DNA from 4 places in the Rhodoferax saidenbachensis genome. Region 2 is predicted to be linked to each of the others. Evidence: predicted binding sites of a transcription regulator. Region 2 holds the regulator's gene; each other region holds the start of a gene.
What was found. The regulator FNR, encoded in region 2, switches genes on or off when oxygen is low (the NO sensors DNR and NnrR bind a similar motif). The targets are predictions, from matches to a motif close to TTGATNNNNATCAA.
Positions count from the first base shown of each region.

Region 1: a site for FNR is predicted at 1,379-1,392, ahead of RS694_RS00205 (hemerythrin domain-containing protein). Genes of this name have one in related genera too.
Region 3: a site for FNR is predicted at 1,217-1,230, ahead of arcD (arginine-ornithine antiporter). Genes of this name have one in related genera too.
Region 4: a site for FNR is predicted at 820-833, ahead of clpB (ATP-dependent chaperone ClpB). Genes of this name have one in related genera too.

Region 1 is NZ_CP019239.1:36,376-38,574, reverse strand. It holds gene RS694_RS00210 (YbfB/YjiJ family MFS transporter) at 1-686, opposite strand, end outside; gene RS694_RS00205 (hemerythrin domain-containing protein) at 742-1,326, opposite strand; gene RS694_RS00200 (heavy metal translocating P-type ATPase) at 1,476-2,199, opposite strand, start outside.
Region 2 is NZ_CP019239.1:1,637,001-1,639,199, reverse strand. It holds gene hemN (oxygen-independent coproporphyrinogen III oxidase) at 1-548, opposite strand, end outside; gene fnr (fumarate/nitrate reduction transcriptional regulator Fnr) at 745-1,464, shown strand; gene RS694_RS07835 (hypothetical protein) at 1,471-1,734, opposite strand; gene RS694_RS07830 (FixH family protein) at 1,771-2,049, opposite strand; gene ccoG (cytochrome c oxidase accessory protein CcoG) at 2,059-2,199, opposite strand, start outside.
Region 3 is NZ_CP019239.1:2,879,237-2,881,435, reverse strand. It holds gene arcD (arginine-ornithine antiporter) at 1-1,154, opposite strand, end outside; gene RS694_RS13700 (ABC transporter ATP-binding protein) at 1,321-1,971, opposite strand; gene miaA (tRNA (adenosine(37)-N6)-dimethylallyltransferase MiaA) at 1,968-2,199, opposite strand, start outside.
Region 4 is NZ_CP019239.1:1,819,449-1,821,647, forward strand. It holds gene RS694_RS08685 (molybdenum cofactor biosynthesis protein MoaE) at 229-729, shown strand; gene clpB (ATP-dependent chaperone ClpB) at 924-2,199, shown strand, end outside.

The DNA.
Region 1 (2,199 bases), 1.6 Mb from region 2:
AACTGCCGCCAGCGAAACGGCACCTCGGGCACACCACTGGCCGCCACCGGCGCGGCCCAGCGCCCCATCACACGCGCCGGCCACAGCAGCACCGCACTGGCCAGCACACACAGCGCCGCCAGCCCCCACCAGGCCCAGCGCCAGCCATGCGCCTGGGCTTGCGTCACATCCAGCACCCAGGGCACAACGGCCGCCGACAGCACAATGCCCACACCGGTGCCGCCGTAGTACAGGCCAATCAACAGGCCACCACGCGCCGGGTCCTGCGCGCCCAGGCGCGCGGCCAGCACGCCGCCCGACACAAACACCAACGCACTCGCAATACCCGCCAGCAGGCGCTGCAGCAACAAGGGCGATGCCTCGGTGAAAAAACCGCTTAAGCCCATGAAGGCACTGGCCAGAAAACCGCCCGCCCATAACAACGACGAGGCGCCAAACCGGCGCAGCAGCCAGGGCGTGGCCAGCGCGCCCAGAAAGTAACCCAGCGCGTTGGCCGTGTTCATGCCCCCGGCCAGCGTGTACGACCAGCCCAGGTCGGTGCGCATGGCCGGCAGCAGCAGGCCGTAAGCAAAACGCGTGATGCCCAGCGAAATGGCCGCGCCCAGGGAAAGCGCGAGGGCCAGCGCGGTGAGGTGTCGCTGCGGTGTGTGCAAACAGGCTCCAAAACAGATCGGGGGGACCTGCATTTTGCTGCAACACCCCGACCCTCGTTGGAGCCCCTCCAGCGCCAACTACACCGGACTAAGCGTCGCCCACACCAATCGGCGCAGGTGCGCGCATCACGATGCGGGTGAACAGCCGGTCGTAGCTGGGGTCGTGCGGGTACTTGCCGGTCAGCGGGTCGCGGTTGCTGGCAAACGCCGCGTCCAGTTCGGCCCAGTCTTGCGCACCCAGCAGCTTTTGCGCGGCGGGCAGGATCACCGTTTCTTCCAGCCGCATGTGTTCCAGATAAAACGACACGTACAGCCGCGCGGCGGTATCAAACGCCGCACGGCGTGACTCCCCCACCAGCTCCCAGGCCAGCAACAGGTGCTGCAACTCGCGCACCGCGGTTTCACCATGCGCGTGGTCTTTCTCCAGCCGCACGATGGTGGGCAGGGTATCGGGCGCCAGCCGTGCCACACGGGGAAACAGCAAGTCCGACTCTTTGGGATGGTGCAGGCGTTCGGGGAACTCGTCGATATAAAACAGCATGGCGCGCAGCACATCAAAGAAGCGCTCGGGCGCATCGGCCGGGCCGCGGTCCAGCATCATGGTGAGCGAGCGCAGCATGGCCGCCAGTGCGGCGTGTTCATCGCGAATAACCTGCAGGCTGGATTGCGTCATGGTGTGTCTCCTGGACTTTGGCGCAGGATCGCACGCCGGTCGCCAGACCCTCTTGATGCAGATCAAACGCCATGCAGTTGGCCCTCCGGACGCTCCTAATTCAGGAGCTGCTTGCGCAATCCCCATAAGGGCTAGAGGCCAAAAAGGCTCTAAACCTTGGGCTTCCAGCGCTTGAGCAAGAGCGCATTGGTCATCACACTCACCGAGCTGAGCGCCATGGCCGCACCGGCCACCACCGGACTCAGGTAGCCCAGCGCGGCCAACGGGATACCGGCCGCGTTGTAGGCAAAGGCCCAGAACAGGTTTTGCCGGATCTTGGCCACCGTGCGGCGGCTGATGTCCAGCGCGCCGGCCACCAGCAGCGGGTCACCGCGCATCAGCGTGATGCCCGCCGCATGCATGGCCACATCGGTGCCACCGCCGTTGGGGTTGGCCATGGCCATGCCCACATCGGCCGCCGCCAAAGCCGGGGCGTCGTTGACACCATCCCCCACCATGGCGACCACTTTGAGACCGGCTTTTAGTTCCACCACTTTGGCAGCCTTGTCGCCGGGCAACACTTCGGCCAACACATCTTTGGCGTCCAGCCCCAGGCGCTTGGCCATCGCTTCGGCGGCACCCCGGTTGTCGCCCGAAATCATCACCGTCTGGATGCCGCGTGCCTGCAAGATGGCGAGCGCTTCTTTGGCGCCCGGCTTGGGTTCGTCGGCAAAGGCCAACAGCGCAAGCAGCGTCACGCCACTCTCGGTGCGCTCGGCCATGGCGGACACGGTGGCACCTTCGGCCTGCAACTGTGTGGCTCGGGCAGCGACCGCGGCCTGATCAACGCCCAACTCTTCCATCCAGCGCAGGCTGCCCAGCAGCAGCGTGCGC
Region 2 (2,199 bases):
GGGTCAAAGTCCTGCACCCCAAAGCTCAGGCGGTTGAAGCCCAACTCAGCCAGCGTGTCCAGCCGCTTCACGTCAATGGTGCGGGGGTCTACCTCAATGGAGTACTCACCACCTGGCGCAAAGTTGAAACTGCGGCGCAGCATGTCCATGAGCTCCCGCAGTTCCCCGTCGTTCAAAAACGTGGGGGTACCGCCGCCCAGGTGCAACTGGCTCACCGTTTGCCCGCGCCCTATCAGTGCGGTGTGCAGGTCCACCTCGCGGCTCAGGTACCGCAAATAGGCGGTGGCACGGTCATGGTGTTTGGTGATGATCTTGTTGCAGGCGCAGTAGTAGCACAGTGATTCACAGAACGGTATGTGCACGTACAACGACAAGGGCAAAGCCAGCGCCGCTGCACCGCTGCGCCGCTGGGCAAGTGCCTGGGCGTAGTCGTCGGCGCCAAAAGCTTCGACAAACCGGTCTGCGGTGGGGTACGAGGTATAGCGCGGCCCTGCCACATCAAAGCGGCGCAACAGGTCATCGGGTATGCGTTCTACGGTGGGCTGCATGGTATTTCCTCTACGAGCAGCCACTGTGCCGCAGGCGGTCCGAAATGCCATTGACGTGTGTCAAGGAACCTTAAGGTTAAGAAGCACATAATCGGGTTTGTACTCAGGGGACCCCATGCTTGAAAACGCCAAACCTAGCTCTGTAGCGGCCGCGCCAAAATCTGCGCAAGTCGAGACGACTGGCAAGGTGATCGCTATCACTCCCTTGACCATCAAGGTCGCCTGCTCCAACTGCAATCTGCGTGAGCTGTGCATGCCCATGGGGCTCAGTGATGCCGAGCTGGACCGCATCGACGATGTGGTGGCCAGCCGCCGCAAGGTCAAACGCGGCGGCATCCTGTTTCGCAATGGCGAAAAGTTCACCAGCCTCTACGCGATTCGCACCGGCTTTTTCAAGACCTGTGTAGCGTCCGAGGACGGGCGCGACCAAGTCACGGGCTTCCAAATGGCCGGCGAAGTCATGGGGCTGGATGGCATCGTGAACGACTACCACACCTGCGACGCCGTGGCACTAGAAGACGCCGAAGTCTGTGTGATGCCGTTTGACCGCATCGAAGAACTGTCGCGCGAGATCAATTCATTGCAACGCCATGTGCACAAGATCATGAGCCGCGAGATCGTGCGCGAAAACGGCGTCATGCTGTTGCTGGGTAGCATGCGTGCTGAAGAGCGGCTTGCCGCCTTTTTGCTCAACCTGGTGCAGCGGCTGCACGCGCGCGGCTTCTCGCAGTCGGAGCTGGTATTGCGCATGACGCGCGAAGAGATTGGCAGCTACCTGGGGCTGAAACTCGAGACGGTGAGCCGCACCTTTTCAAAATTTGTGGACGATGGCATTGTGGAAGTCAAACAGCGCCACGTGCGCATCCTCAACGCTGAGAGCCTTAAGGACATCGTGAATCCCAAGGTTTGTGACTAGCGCACCTCAAGAAGACGGTGTCTTCGCTGCCTCCACGTCGTTGATTTCTTTGGCGGACAAGGACAGCAGCAGCGTCAGGGCTCCGCCGAGGCCCAGTACCAGCCAGAACACGAAAAACGACACGGTGTAGACCGTCTGGCGTGACAGCTCCAACTGTTGTCCAAACCAGGAAAGCTCTTGGGGATCAGCCAGACTGAACACCAATACTTCCATCACGCCCGCCATCAAGAAAGCGGGCCAGATGATCCACATCAGACGCTTGTACAGCATAGGTGCGCCTTTCTGTTCAAACGACAGTGGCGGCATTCATGGCGCATCTGTCGGCCGGGGCACACCCGTGGCGGCATGGTTGCGCCCCTGCATGGCGGGCGCCAGGCTGGCCGGGTCGGCGCTGAGTTCCTTGTTGATTTCCACGCCTTTGCGGTAGTAGTCCTCATCCATGACCGGGTCCGGGCGGGTTATCGCCAGATAGAGGGTGATGAAACTCGCCACCACCACAATCGCGGGCCCGGCCACCACCAGCCAGACGTGGCCGAATTTCCACCAAGGTGCAGGCCGGACTTCGGAATGGGGGGATGCAGACATGGCGACTCCTTAACGGGGAACAATAAAGACCGATTTTTCGGACACGGTCGCAGTACCGGACTGCGCCTGCACTTCAAACTGAATGGTGTGGGAGCCGGGTGATGCAGCATCGAAAGGTGCCTGCAATCGCACGGCTACCCAGCGCGACTG
Region 3 (2,199 bases), 1.2 Mb from region 2:
TAGGGCACCAGAATCATGGCCGTCGACAAGGAAATCAGCGCCAGGTACGAGGCATTGGAAACCAGCGTGACGAGCAGGAAAATTTGCACCATGCCGTTGGTCAGCCAGAGCGCGTTGGCGGGCACGCCGTTCCCGTTTTGGCGCGCCAGCCACTCGGGCATTTCACCGCCGCCTGCAGGGGTAAAGAGCGACTCTGCGGCCAGCAGCATCCAGGCCAGAAAACCACCACCCACCGACACGATCAGCCCCACATAGATCAGGATGGCGCCCCAGGTACCAACGGCTTTTTCCAGCACGCCAGCCATGGACGGGTTCTTCAGCGCGGCCAGTTCAGGTTGGGTAAAGATGCCCAGCGACAGCAGGGACACGGCCATCAGCAGCAGCAGGGTGATCAGGAAGCCCAGCACGGTGGCGCGCCCCACATCCTTGCGCTCGCGTGCGCGTGCAGAGTAGACGCTGGCGCCTTCAATGCCGATGAATACCCAGACGGTGACCAGCATAGTGCTCTTGACCTGGTCCAGTACCGAGCCCAGTTTGGCGTCGCCCCAGAAATTCAGGTGGAAGGTGCCGCCCTGGAATGCCAGAGCCACAAATCCGATGAACAGCAACAGGGGAAGCACCTTGGCCAGCGTGACCACCGCATTGAGCACCGTAGCGCCCTGGATACCGCGCAGCACCAGCAGATGGATGAGCCACAGCACCACGGATGCACCGGCGATGGCCGCTGGCGTATTGCCCGCCCCAAACACCGGGAAAAAGTAGCCCAGTGCGCCAAAGGCCGCGACCAGGTAACCCACGTTGCCGATCCAGGCGCTGACCCAGTAGCCCCAGGCCGAATTGAAGCCTACATATTCACCGGAGAGTGCACGTGCGTAAGCGTACACGCCGTTGTCCAGTGCGGGTTTGCGTAGCGCGAGCATCTGGTAGGTGAGTGCAAGCATCAACATGCCCAGGCCGGTCACAGCCCAACCGATCAGGATGGCGCCAGCACCTGCGCCGGACGCCATGTTTTGCGGCAGACCAAAGATGCCGCTGCCAATGATGGAGCCCACCACCAGGGCGACCAGCAGGCCCAGGCCTAGCGGGCCCGGGACGCGGTTGCCGGTAGGCGATGTTCTGGGTGGGGCGCTGGTGCCCGGATTGGAACGTGCCATGACTTTGTCTCCTGAATGGTTGAAGTGCATGAACTAATGTGCGCCTTCAGCGGACGGATCCATTGATCTCTGTCAACGGTTTGGCATTCAACCGGTAGCGTGTAGCGCTAAAGATGGACTTTGGGCGATCTGGCGGCGTGCGCCTGTGCGCTAGCGCACGCAAGCACTAGCGTGCGGCGATACCGTCTGCGCGCAGCGTCAGCACCCGGTCGGCCTGCTGCGTGGCGGCATGCGAGTGGGTCACCAGCACCAGCGACGCGCCATGCAGACGGGTCTGCTCCACCAGCGCGCGCATCACCAGTGCGGCGGTGGTCGGGTCCAGGTTGCCGGTGGGCTCGTCGGCCAGCAGCAGCGAGGGGCGGTGCACCAGCGCGCGGGCAATCGCCACGCGCTGCAGTTGCCCGCCGCTGAGTTGCTGCGGCAGGCGGCTGCCCAGGCCGCCCAGCCCGACTGACTCCAGCATGGCTTCCACACGCGCATCGTCCGGCGTGCCCAACAGCAGCAGCGGCAGGGCCACGTTTTGCGCCACGTCCAGGTGCGGCAACACGTGGAAAGCCTGGAACACAAAACCTACCTTGTCACGGCGCAGCAGGGCGCGCGCATCGTCAGTAAGTAGGCCCAAGTCTGCACCGTCCAAATGCACGCTGCCGCTGTCCCAGTGGTCCAGCCCGGCCATGCAGTTGAGCAGCGTGGACTTGCCCACGCCTGATTCACCGACGATGGCCACAAACTCGCCCGGTGCCACGTCCAGCGACACGTTGGCAAACACCGGTGTGTCGCCATAGTGTTTGCTTAAGGCCTGCACGCGGAGGGTCATGTCGGTTCCAGCAGCTTGCGTACTTTGTGCAGCACCTGGTCCAGCGCATCGGGTTGGTCGCAGGCCACGACCTGGCGCTGTGGCATGGAGCGCAGCCAGGTGATCTGCCGCTTGGCCAGTTGGCGTGTGGCAAAGATGCCCTTGTCGCGCAGCTCGGCCATGGGCCACAAACCATCCAGCGCTTCCCATGCCTGGCGGTAACCGACGCAGCGCATCGATGGCAAGTCC
Region 4 (2,199 bases), 180 kb from region 2:
CGTCAGAGGCGCGCGTAACAGCAAAACAGGGGGAGGGGGTTTGGCAGTTCCATCGCTCATCCGAGGACGGAACCGCAGCTCCGGTCAGATGAGCTTGGGTTTTTTGGATTTGCTGGCGTTCAGCGCGCACACCATCGCACCAGAGAGGGCGAGGGTCAAGGCGATGGACGTTGCAGCAAACATGCAGCCATCTTACCGGGCCTACTCCGGGAGTGCCACAATTCCGGCATGAACCGTTCCGCATTTGCCACACCCCGCGTGACCATCCAGACCGCCGACTTTGACCTCAGCGCCGAAGTGGCGGCCCTGCGTGCGGGCCACAAGGGTGTGGGCGCGGTGTGCAGCTTTGTGGGCACCGTGCGTGACCGGACCAAGGGCTCCGCAGACACCATCAGCGCGATGGAGCTGGAGCACTATCCCGGCATGACCGAGAAGGCCATCGAGGCCATGATTGACGAGGCGTACAAGCGGTTTGACATCTTGGGCGCCCGCGTGATCCACCGCGTGGGCCTGTTGCAGCCGCTGGACCAGATCGTGCTGGTAGCGGTGACATCGGCGCACCGGGGTGAGAGTTTTCAGGCTTGCGAGTTTTTGATGGACTATTTGAAGACGCAGGCGCCGTTCTGGAAGAAGGAGCAGACGCCGCAAGGTGCGCAGTGGGTGGACGCGCGGGTGAGTGATGACGCGGCGTTGGCCAAGTGGGGCATTTCGGCTTCGAACGCAGGTTAAAAGCCTTTCGTTCTGACATTGTGCCTGCCGGGGGCCTCATGGTGCCAAATGCGCACAAATCAGCCCCCGGCATTCCCTTCCCCTGCTAACTTGATGTGTGTCAAGGTGGGGGTGAAAACTACCCTTGTGTGTGCTGTGCCACTTGAAAAGTACCGCCATTGCCCCCAAGCTGTGTAGCAATCAAGGAAATAGCCATGCGAATCGAAAAACTCACCACCAAATTCCAGGAAGCCCTGGCCGAGGCCCAAAGCCTGGCGCTGGGCAACGACAACCAATACATCGAGCCCGTGCACGTGCTGGCCGCGATGATCCGTACCGACGACGCACCCAAGGCGCTGATGAACCGCGCCGGTGTCAACGTCGCCGGCCTGTTGGCCTCTGCCGAAGCCGCCGTCAAAAAGTTGCCGCAAGTGCAGGGCCATGAGCAGGTGCAGGTCGGGCGCGACATGGTCACGCTCTTGCAAGCTTCGGAGAAAGAGGCCATCAAACGCGGTGACCAGTTTGTGGCGGGAGAGCTCTTCCTGCTGGCCGTGGCCGACAACAAGGGCGATGTGGGCAACATGGCCCGTGCCAATGGCCTGACCCGCAAGTCGCTGGAGGCCGCGATTGAAGCCGTGCGCGGTGGGCAAAACGTCAACAGTGCCGATGCCGAAGAACAACGCGAGTCGCTGCAAAAGTACTGCATCGATCTGACCGAACGCGCCCGCATGGGCAAGCTGGACCCGGTGATTGGCCGCGACGACGAAATCCGCCGTGCCATCCAGGTGCTGCAACGCCGCACCAAAAACAACCCCGTGCTGATCGGCGAACCCGGTGTCGGTAAGACCGCCATCGTCGAAGGCCTGGCCCAGCGCATCGTCGCTGGTGAAGTGCCTGATTCGCTCAAGGGCAAGCGCGTCTTGTCGCTCGATATGGCCTCGCTGTTGGCCGGTGCCAAGTTCCGCGGCGAGTTTGAAGAGCGCCTGAAAAATGTGCTGAAGGATCTGGCCAAAGACGAAGGCCAGACCATCGTTTTCATTGACGAACTGCACACCATGGTCGGCGCCGGCAAGGCCGAAGGCGCGATGGACGCGGGCAACATGCTCAAGCCCGCGCTGGCGCGTGGCGAGCTGCATTGCGTGGGCGCGACCACGCTGGACGAATACCGCAAGTACATCGAGAAGGACGCCGCGCTGGAGCGCCGCTTCCAGAAAATCCTGGTGGGTGAGCCAACGGTGGAAGCCACCATCGCCATCTTGCGTGGCCTGAAAGAACGCTACGAAGTGCACCACGGCGTGCAGATCACCGACCCCGCCATCGTGGCGGCTGCCGAGTTGAGCCACCGCTACATCACCGACCGCTTCTTGCCTGACAAGGCGATCGACCTGATCGACGAAGCGGCCAGCAAGATCAAGATCGAGCTGGATTCCAAGCCCGAGGTCATGGACAAGAAGGACCGTCGCCTGATCCAACTGCAGATCGAGCGCGAAG